DNA from 3 places in the Clostridium sp. BJN0013 genome. Region 3 is predicted to be linked to each of the others. Evidence: riboswitches for the same ligand, from Rfam matches in the RefSeq annotation. Region 3 holds a riboswitch; each other region holds the start of a gene.

The links. A riboswitch is a leader RNA that binds a small molecule or an ion and turns the genes downstream of it on or off. The one in region 3 is predicted to bind S-adenosylmethionine.
Region 1: linked by a shared signal. The riboswitch ahead of AB3K27_RS17130 (DUF2292 domain-containing protein) and the one ahead of AB3K27_RS03680 (YbaK/EbsC family protein) in region 3 are both predicted to bind S-adenosylmethionine.
Region 2: linked by a shared signal. The riboswitch ahead of AB3K27_RS16135 (O-acetylhomoserine aminocarboxypropyltransferase/cysteine synthase family protein) and the one ahead of AB3K27_RS03680 (YbaK/EbsC family protein) in region 3 are both predicted to bind S-adenosylmethionine.

Annotation. Positions count from the first base shown of each region.
Region 1 covers NZ_CP162495.1:3,299,342-3,302,626, reverse strand. Annotated here, with positions in the region: gene AB3K27_RS17135 (nitrogenase component 1) at 1-1,302, shown strand, start outside; SAM riboswitch class I at 1,432-1,539, shown strand; gene AB3K27_RS17130 (DUF2292 domain-containing protein) at 1,666-1,824, shown strand; gene sufC (Fe-S cluster assembly ATPase SufC) at 1,991-2,737, shown strand; gene sufB (Fe-S cluster assembly protein SufB) at 2,767-3,285, shown strand, end outside.
Region 2 covers NZ_CP162495.1:3,105,272-3,108,556, reverse strand. Annotated here, with positions in the region: gene AB3K27_RS16140 (aconitate hydratase) at 1-232, shown strand, start outside; gene AB3K27_RS16135 (O-acetylhomoserine aminocarboxypropyltransferase/cysteine synthase family protein) at 500-1,780, opposite strand; SAM riboswitch class I at 1,940-2,049, opposite strand; gene AB3K27_RS16130 (homocysteine S-methyltransferase family protein) at 2,307-3,285, shown strand, end outside.
Region 3 covers NZ_CP162495.1:673,393-676,677, reverse strand. Annotated here, with positions in the region: gene AB3K27_RS03690 (glycoside hydrolase family 57 protein) at 1-335, opposite strand, end outside; gene AB3K27_RS03685 (DUF4912 domain-containing protein) at 433-891, opposite strand; gene AB3K27_RS03680 (YbaK/EbsC family protein) at 1,054-1,530, opposite strand; SAM riboswitch class I at 1,669-1,764, opposite strand; gene greA (transcription elongation factor GreA) at 1,907-2,371, opposite strand; gene AB3K27_RS03670 (ISAs1 family transposase) at 2,566-3,285, opposite strand, start outside.

The DNA of each region.
Region 1 (3,285 bases), 1.5 Mb from region 3:
CATTATTGTGCATTAGGTGCACAACAATCAGTATTAGCTATAAAAGGAGCTATTCCTATACTTCATTCAGGACCAGGCTGCGGAATTAAACTTTTTGATGGGCTTAGTGTTGATTCAGGATATCAAGGAGTAGGTTATTCTGGTGGAAGTTCTGTACCATGTACCAATACTACAGAAAGAGAAGTAGTATTTGGGGGAGAGCAGAGATTAAAACAGGTGATAGATGGAACCCTTAAGGTTTTAAAAGGAGATTTATTTGTAGTTTTAACAGGATGTACTTCTGATATAATAGGGGATGATGTAGGGCAAGTAGTAAGTGAATATAAAGATAAAGGCATTCCCATAGTTTATGCAGAGACAGCAGGTTTTAAAGGAAGCAATTTTAAAGGTCATGAATTAGTTATTGAAGCTATTATAAATCAGTTTGTAAGTGAAAAATCAATAAAAAAAGAAGTGGGATTGGTAAATGTATGGTCTGTGATTCCCTATCAGGATACATTTTGGTCTGGGAATTTAGGTGAGATAAAAAAGTTACTTGAAGGAATAGGATTAAAAGTGAATATACTTTTTGGTACAGAATCTGGTGGTGCTGATGAATGGAAAACAATTCCACAAGCACAATTTAATTTAGTTTTATCACCTTGGGTAGGTTTAAGTACTGCTGAATTATTGAAGAAAAAGTATGGTACTCCTTATTTGCATTATCCAATTTTGCCCATAGGTGCAAAAGAAACCAGTAAATTTTTAAGAACTGTGGGGGATTTTGCTAAGCTTAATAAAGAAAAGGTGGAAACTTTTATAAATGAAGAAGAAGAGAGATTTTATTATTATATTGATAGATCAATAGACTTTTTTATAGAATTCAGATATAGTGTGGCAGATAGATTTTTTAATATAACAGATTCTTTTTATGCCCTTGGGATTAGTAAGTTTTTAACCAATGAACTGGGGATTGTTCCAGGAGAACAATATATTACAGATGATACTCCTGAACAATATAGAAAAAGCATAGAGTATGAATTTGAACATCTCTCAAATAGCACTTCTGCTAAAGTAATATTTGAAATAGATGGAGGAAAAATACATCAAAGCTTGAGAAAATATGGACATGGCAATCATACTCCTCTGATTTTGGGAAGTTCATGGGATAGAGATATAGTGTCAGAATTAAATGGATTTGGAATAAATATATCACTACCGGTCAAACACAGGTTAGTGCTCAATAGAACTTATGTGGGATATAATGGCGGGCTAACTTTGACAGAAGATATATATAGTAATATACTGGAGACTTATAAATAATAGTATATAAAAATTTCTGTAGCACAAATATGATTTATTAAAAAATTATTTCAATTTTATTGACATTGTAAAGTTTAATATAATATAATGAAACTTAATAAAAGTAATAATTCAAAAATTTAATGAATATCCTTATCAAGAGAAACTTAGGGAATGGCCCGATGAAGTTTCAGCAACCACATTTAAATTTTATGTAAGGTGCTAAGTCCATCAGAACATAGTTCTGGAAGATGAGGTAAAGAAAATACCTTTAAGGTTGATTCTTTTGTATCTTAGGAATGATATAAAACCCTCTTCTTGTTTGGAAGAGGGTTTTTAATTTTTATATTAGTAAGATTTTATAAAAGGGGGTATAATATAAAAATGGAGAGAAGAATTGAAAGAAAAAATCAGATTTCAGAAGAATATATAAAAAAAATAGTTGAATCATTAAAGAATATAAGCTACGGATCAATAACTTTGGTAATTCAAGATGGAATAGTAATTCAAGTGGAAACTAATGAAAAAATAAGACTTAAATAGAGAGTTTATTATTGATTATCTTTTAAATAAAGAGTAAAATATAATCAGAGACAATGTTGAGTGTTTAAGTCGGATATCATCCTGCTTAATTATTGAAGTAACTTTGTAGCTGATTTTTTTTATATTTAAATATGAGTTAAATACTCGGATTTAAAGGAGAGATACGATGTCAAATAAATTATTAAAAATAAACAATTTAATAGCAAAAGTTGGCGATAAAGAAATATTAAAAGGAGTGAATTTGGAAGTTGGTAAAGGTGAAGTTCATGCCATAATGGGACCAAATGGTGCAGGAAAATCTACACTTGTAAATACTATTATGGGGCACCCTAAATATAATATGACAGCAGGAGATATAATATTTGAAGGAAAGTCTGTCAGTGACTTAAAAGTAAATGAAAGGGCCAGATGTGGAATCTTTATGTCTTTTCAATATCCACAGGAGATACCAGGTATAACTGTGGAAAATTTCTTAAGAAGCGCAAAAATTTCAGTTTCTAAAAAGAAAATAGGTATTTTGGCATTTAGAAAAATTTTAAAAGAAAAATTAGAACTTCTAAAAATAGATGAAAGCTATACTAAAAGGTACTTAAATGTGGGGTTTTCTGGTGGAGAAAAGAAAAAAAATGAAATACTTCAGATGGCGGTGCTTGAACCAAAACTTGCTATGCTAGATGAGACAGATTCAGGACTTGATATAGATGCAGTTAAAATAGTATCAGAAGGAGTAAGCAAGCTTAGAACAAAGGAGAATTCTATACTTATAATTACCCATCATAATAGTATTTTAGAGTATTTAAAACCGGATTATGTCCATATACTTGTAGATGGAAAAATAGTTGAGACTGGGGATGCATCTTTAGCTGAAGAAATAGAGAAAAGCGGATATGATAAATTTAAGGCTCTGGTATAATATACTGTTTAATAAGAGAGGTGTTCCTGTTGAAAAAAAATAAAACTTATATAAAAGATATAATAAGAAGTATTTATGATGTAAAAAATAAAGATGAATCTATTTATAAAACTGATAGAGGACTTACAAAAGAAATAATAGAGGAAATATCTTATGAAAAAAATGATCCGGCCTGGATGAAAGAGTTTAGGCTTAAGGCCTTAGAAATATATGATAATATGCCAATGCCTTCATGGGGACCTGATTTAACAGATCTAAATATGGATAATATAGTGACCTATGTAAGACCAGATACTGACATAAAACATAATTGGAGAGATGTTCCTAAAGATATAAAAAATACTTTTGATTTGTTGGGTATACCTAAAGCAGAGCAAAAATCACTAGCAGGAGTAGGTGCTCAATATGATTCTGAAGTTGTTTACCATAATGTAAGTGAAGATCTGAAAAAACAGGGTGTACTATATATGGATATGGAAACGGCCATAAGGGACTATGAAGAATTAGTGAGACCTCATTTTATGAAACTTGTACCTCCAACGGATCAT
Region 2 (3,285 bases), 1.7 Mb from region 3:
CAATGGAATAATTACTTTAGTATTTGAAAATTTAGAGGACTATGACAGAATAGAAACTATGGATGAATTGGAAATTAAAGATGCATTAACACAAATTGATAATAATATTATTATAGTAACTAATAAAACTAAAGGTGAAGAATATAAAATGTTATTTGATGTTACAGATAGGCAGAGAAATATGATAAGATATGGAGGTTTGTTGAATTTAGTGAAGAGGAGTAACAACTAAAATTTTTATAGTGAAACATATGGTAAATGAAGAAATTTAAAAAAATAATTAATACTTTATCAATAATAGTCCCTAGATATTTATAGAAAAATCTAGGGACTATCTTATTTAATAAATTAGGAGGTGATGTAACATATAATTACTATTTTTGTTACAAGAATTAGTATAATTTGCCCCGCCCATTTAGATCATGGCTTTTTAAATAAGCGGATATTAATTATTTAATTTGTAGGAGGAGTTTTAAATAATTAATCACAGTGTATTATATTAAACTTGGGCAAGAGCTTGTTCTAAGTCATCTATAAGATCTTGAACACCCTCAACTCCAATGGAAAGTCTTACGAGATCTGGAGTAACTCCAGCAGTTTTTTGCTGCTCCTCATTAAGTTCTGAATGGGTAGTACTTGATGGATGAATCACAAGGGATTTAGCATCTGCTACATTTGCAAGTAGTGAAAATAAATTAAGGCTATTTATAAATTTCTTTCCTGCTTCAAGGCCACCTTTTATTCCAAAGGTAAATATGGAACCTGCTCCTTTTGGAAAATATTTTTTGGATAATTCTCTATATGGACTACTTTCTAGTTCAGGATAATTTACCCAGGAAACTTTTGGATGATTATTTAAAAATTCTACTATTTTTCGTGTGTTCTCTACGTGCCTTTCAACTCTCAAGGATAATGATTCTAAACCTAAAATAAAATAGAAGGCATGTTGAGGACTAATTGTAGCACCTGTATTTCTCAAAAGTTGAACTCTTGCCTTTGTGGCAAAAGCTACAGCACCCAAGTCTGAATATACAAGTCCACCGTAACTTTCATCAGGTGTGGTGAAATCAGGAAATTTGCCGCTTGCTGCCCAATCAAATTTACCACCGTCAACTATAACTCCACCAACTGCAGCTCCATGTCCTCCAATAAATTTGGTTGCAGAATGAATAACTACATCTGCACCGTATTCTATTGGTCTTACAAGGTATGGTGTTCCAAATGTATTATCTAAAATAAGAGGTATTTTATTCTCATGGGCAATATTTGCCACAGCCTCTATATCTAAAATATTAATTCTTGGATTGCCTATTGTTTCTCCATAAACTGCTTTAGTTTTAGGAGTAATAGCTTTTCTAATATTTTCAGGGTCATCCGGATCTACAAATATTACATTGATTCCAAGTTTCTTTAAAGTCACCTTAAATAATTCATAAGTTCCGCCATATAGTGTGCTGGCTGAGACTATATCATCTCCTGAATTTGCTACATTAAGTATGGAGTATAAAATTGCCGCCATTCCTGATGATGTAGCAAGAGCTGCAGAGCCTCCTTCAAGGGCTGCTATTCTTTGTTCAAATACATCTTCAGTAGGGTTCATTATTCTACCATACACGTTTCCAGGTCTCTTTAATTGGAAAAAGTCTGCAGCTTCATCTGCATCTTTAAAAACAAAGGATGTAGTCTGATAGATTGGAACTGCCCTTGCACCAGTAGTTGGATCTGGCACTTGCCCTGCATGTACTTGTAATGTTTCAAATGATAATTTTTTTTCACTCATTATATATTCCTCCTTGATAGTTTTTATTTGACAGTATTTATTTGTGATTTTTTTGAAGTTTTTAATATCTTGCACGAAACTTCTTATTGGTAATCCGCAGAAAAGTAAAAAATAAAAAATCTTCTTGTAAGATAAGTTACAAGAAGATATCCTTCATGCTTCTCATCTTCCAGGTTTTAACCTGCTGGAATTAGCACCGTTGAATAATAAAAAATCATTCAGGTTGCCGGGCATCATAGGGCCAGTCCCTCCGCCGCTCTGGATAAGAAGTTCCGTATTCAATTGAAAAGATAATACCAGATATATATAATACTTGTCAATAGAAAAACAAAAAATAATTAAATTATTTTTTAAAGAGTAGAAACATTGTAAAAATGTTGACAAGCAATATTAAAATATTTATTATGGGAAATAAGAGTGAGGACATAATTAAAATGTATATAGATAAATAATTGGTGTATTATATGTATAAATATAAAGTTATAGTTTAATCAGGTATAGAGTACTTGGGAAAAGAGGAGACATAATGAATTTTAAAAATTTAGTAAATAAATTCAATAATAGATTTATTTTTTTTGATGGAGCTATGGGAACAATGCTTCAAAAATCAGGACTTAAATTGGGAGAATTACCGGAGATACTTAACATTACAAATCCTGAAATAATAAGGGAAATACATAGAAAGTACTTAGATGCAGGAGCAGACATCATAACAACTAATACTTTTGGAGCTAATGAACTGAAATATGAGTATTCTGATTATACTATAGAGAATGTGATTTCTGCGGGAGTAAAACTTGCGAAAAAGGAAGCAGGAGATAAATTAGTGGCTCTTGATATAGGACCTATTGGAAAAATTATGGAGCCTACAGGGAATTTAAGTTTTGAAAGTGCATATAAATTATTTAAAAATCAAATCATTATAGGCGAAAAATTTGGTGCAGATGTAGTTTTAATAGAAACTATGACTGATTTATATGAAGCAAAAGCAGCTATCCTTGCAGCAAAAGAAAATAGTAGTCTTCCTATATTTTGTACAATGACATTTCAAGAGGATGGCAGAACTCTTATGGGTACGGATGCTAAAACTATGGTATTTGTGTTGGAAGCTTTGGGGGTAGATGTTCTTGGAGTTAACTGTTCTTTAGGACCTAAAGAGCTTCAAGGGATTGTGGAAGAAATTTTAAAATATTCTTCCATACCGGTTATGGTACAACCTAACGCAGGACTTCCAAGGTATGATGGGGAAAATACAATTTATGATGTATCCCCTGAAGGTTTTGCAGAGAATGTATTAACTATGGCCACAAAAGGGGTTAGGGTTTTAGGTGGATGTTGTGGTACTACTCCAGAATTTATAAGAATGTGTAGAAAAATTTTAGAAGGGTTAGTACCTTTAAATATAGCAGAAAAAAATTATACAGCAGTATGCTCTGCTACAGATACAGTTGTAATAGGTGAAAAAATAAAAATTATTGGAGAGAGAATCAATCCCACAGGAAGAA
Region 3 (3,285 bases):
TCATTATAAAACCGGGCAAGAATAGCAAGCTCTTTATTATATTTTGTTCTCTTTATCTCCTTTTCAGAGAGAGCTATGGACTTTCTTAGATATTCCAAATATCTTTTATTTAAATATTCATCTTCTAACATGGTCATTAAAGTAGGCGTTATAGACATAGTAATTTTAAAATCCATATGATCTTTTATGAGTTTATCATATACATCTATAAGAGGTATATAACATTCACTGATACCTTCAAATAGCCATCTTTCCTCTAGTGGATCTTTTAAATCTGGATGTCTTATAAAAGGCATATGACTGTGAAGTATAATTGAAATATATCCTTTAGTCATTTTAGACCTCCTCTAGAAGAAGTTAAAGTATATTTATTCTCTAACTCTTCCATATATTTATCTATAAATTCATTGTATCCACCTTCATCTTTAAATATTAATTCTGGATATCGATTTTTTTTTTCCCCTCTGTAAAGTTATCAGAAAATTCCTCTTTCGAATTAGATATATAACTTTGAGAGACATCCAAAAAACAAAGAGAACTGTCTAAAGACTTACTATCCCTTGGAGTTGTTACTGTATTTGAAACTGCAAATGCGACAAATTTGTTACCTGATATAATCCTCCCCAGCTTTACAAAAAGATCCATATCGTCCTTTTCAATATCTATATACCAGCTATCTGCAAAGGGGTCTATAAAGATTGTCTTTATATTATTAGCTATTCCATTTTCTACAGAATAGACTTTTATAACTGGTTTTGAGTTTTTCCACAGTGCTTCTCCATATCTATCTTCAAATTCTTTCACCGTCATAGATGATATGTTATAATAACAAAATATTCTATGGGAATTTTGAACCATAAGCACTAAAGAAGTCTTTTCATCACCCCTCAATAAATTCCACTCCCTTCATTAATAATAACTATATTATACCTATAAATTCCAAATATGTCACTTATAAATTGAAATATATTTCCTAAAATTATATTATGCTTACAAATTCTTTTAAAGTTCAGATGGAGAAAAGCATTCATTATGAGTAAACTCCACCTGAATCTAAAAATCTCTTGATTCATCCTCGCATACATCAATCCATTGCCCATCTACCAGCTCTTTAATTTGTTGTGGGTTTATCTTAAGAGCAAATTCCTTTGAACCAGCTGCAGGATATACATACGGAAAATTTTCTACAGAAACATCTATATACACTTTTAAAGGATTTTTTAAACCAAAAGGACATAATCCCCCCACAGGATGGCCTGTATTCTCTAAAACTTCATCCTGACTTAACATCTTAGCCTTAGTTTTAAAGACTTTTTTAAATTTTTTATTACTAACTCTTAAATCTCCTCTCATAACTATTAGTATATCTTCATCCTTAAGCTTAAAAGCTAGAGTTTTTGCTATATATTTGGGGTCTGTATGTATGGTCTCCGCTGCCTGCTGTACAGTAGCACCACTATCAGGAAGTTTAAATACGGGACTCTCTAAATTTCTATTTAAAAAATAGTTAACCACATTTTCTACACTCATCTTTAATTCCTTCAATTTTATTAAAATTTTTTATTCTATACACTTAAATACCATTAACTACACAATGGGTTTTAAAAATTAAAACTTTAATTTTTTAAAACCTCTTGCAGATAAGCTACAAGAGGTTTTACATACTTCTTCTTATCTTTCAGGTAATACCTGCTGGAATTAGCACCTTAAATATTAGGTTGCTGGACATCATAGGGCCAGTCCCTCAGTCTCTCGCAATAAGAATCTTACTATTTAATTTTATACATGATAACAAAACAACAAATATTTGTCAACCTCAATATAATCAAAATGGCACAAAAAAGGAGCTTTATATAAACTCCTAGAAATTACGTAGTAAAAAATATTCTGCTATAAAATATATCCATTATAGTAATTTCTCTACTCCTACATCATAATTTCCATCAGGTGATATTACTGTCGCCTTATCCCCTACCTTCAGCCTAAAAAGAGCCTTTCCCAGAGGAGATTCTATACTTATTTTCATATTCTTAACATCTGATTCTACAGAACTTACCAGGGTAACCTTTTCAACTTCGTCTACATCATAAAATTTTACTAAAGCAGTTTTATTTATATCAAACACATCTGTTTCCGATGAACTCTCTATTATTACAGCATTTTTAAGTTGATATTCAAGTTCTTGTATTCTAGTCTCAGTCATAGATTGATCTTCTTTAGCTGCGCTATAATCAGCATTTTCACTAAGGTCTCCCTGGGCACGGGCAGATTTTAAGGCAGCCTTAATCTCTACTCTTTTTACTGTTTTTAAATACTCTAATTCTTCCTCTAGTTTTTTCTTACCAGCTTCTGTCAAAATTACATCTTGCATAAAACTCACCTACATTCTAAATTCTATAAGTTTTTATTCTAGAAATCATCAAATTTCTATAGACTTAAAAACTTTCATACAGTTATTTACTTTACTATTTTATTATAAAGTATATAAAAATAAATAACAAGTGAAAGCAAATACAGGACAAACGCATGAAAATATATAACTACATAAGTAAGATTACGAGTTAACTAAATTTCCATAATTTTACTTATATATTCATCAGGTTTACAATTGATTGAAAATCTTTTTAATTTTAAACTCATCTTTTTTCCCATATCCAATAATTTTAATATAGATAATGCCCATTTTCTTATTATATTCATATTTTTATTTGCTGTTTCTTCAACTGTTTTAATGCTATCCTCTTTAAATGTAACATCTAAATGCCAGTGCATTATTTCTATTCCCCAATGACCTCGTACAGCTTTTTCAAATAAGTTTATTTCAGGGGCCAAACTACTTATATAATAACGTATTTCTTTACTTTCTTTATCTTTCTTCTTTATAGTTTTTTCTACAATTCCTATACTTTTAAGATTCTTCCATTTTTCCCTATTAGTTAGCCACTTAATGTCCTTTGTTTGATAATATTCCCTTATCTCAATTTGGCCATGTGACTTTTCAACTGTTTTTTTATAATTCCCATCTTTAATTATTTTTTCCCTAAAGTCATCATCTTCAAAATAGGTTATTAAATCATTATGCAGTATTTCTTGGTTCCCTTTTACTGCTAACACGTAGTCAGCTTTTTTCTTTATTATTTTCTCAGCAATTTTAGTTTGTGTTCCCATTGCATCTATTGTTACTACATATCCTTTTATTTGTAATCTATCTAACAATTCAGGAATTGCTAAAATCTCATTTTCTTTTTCTTTCACTGCACTTTGTCCAAAACAAACTCCTTCTTC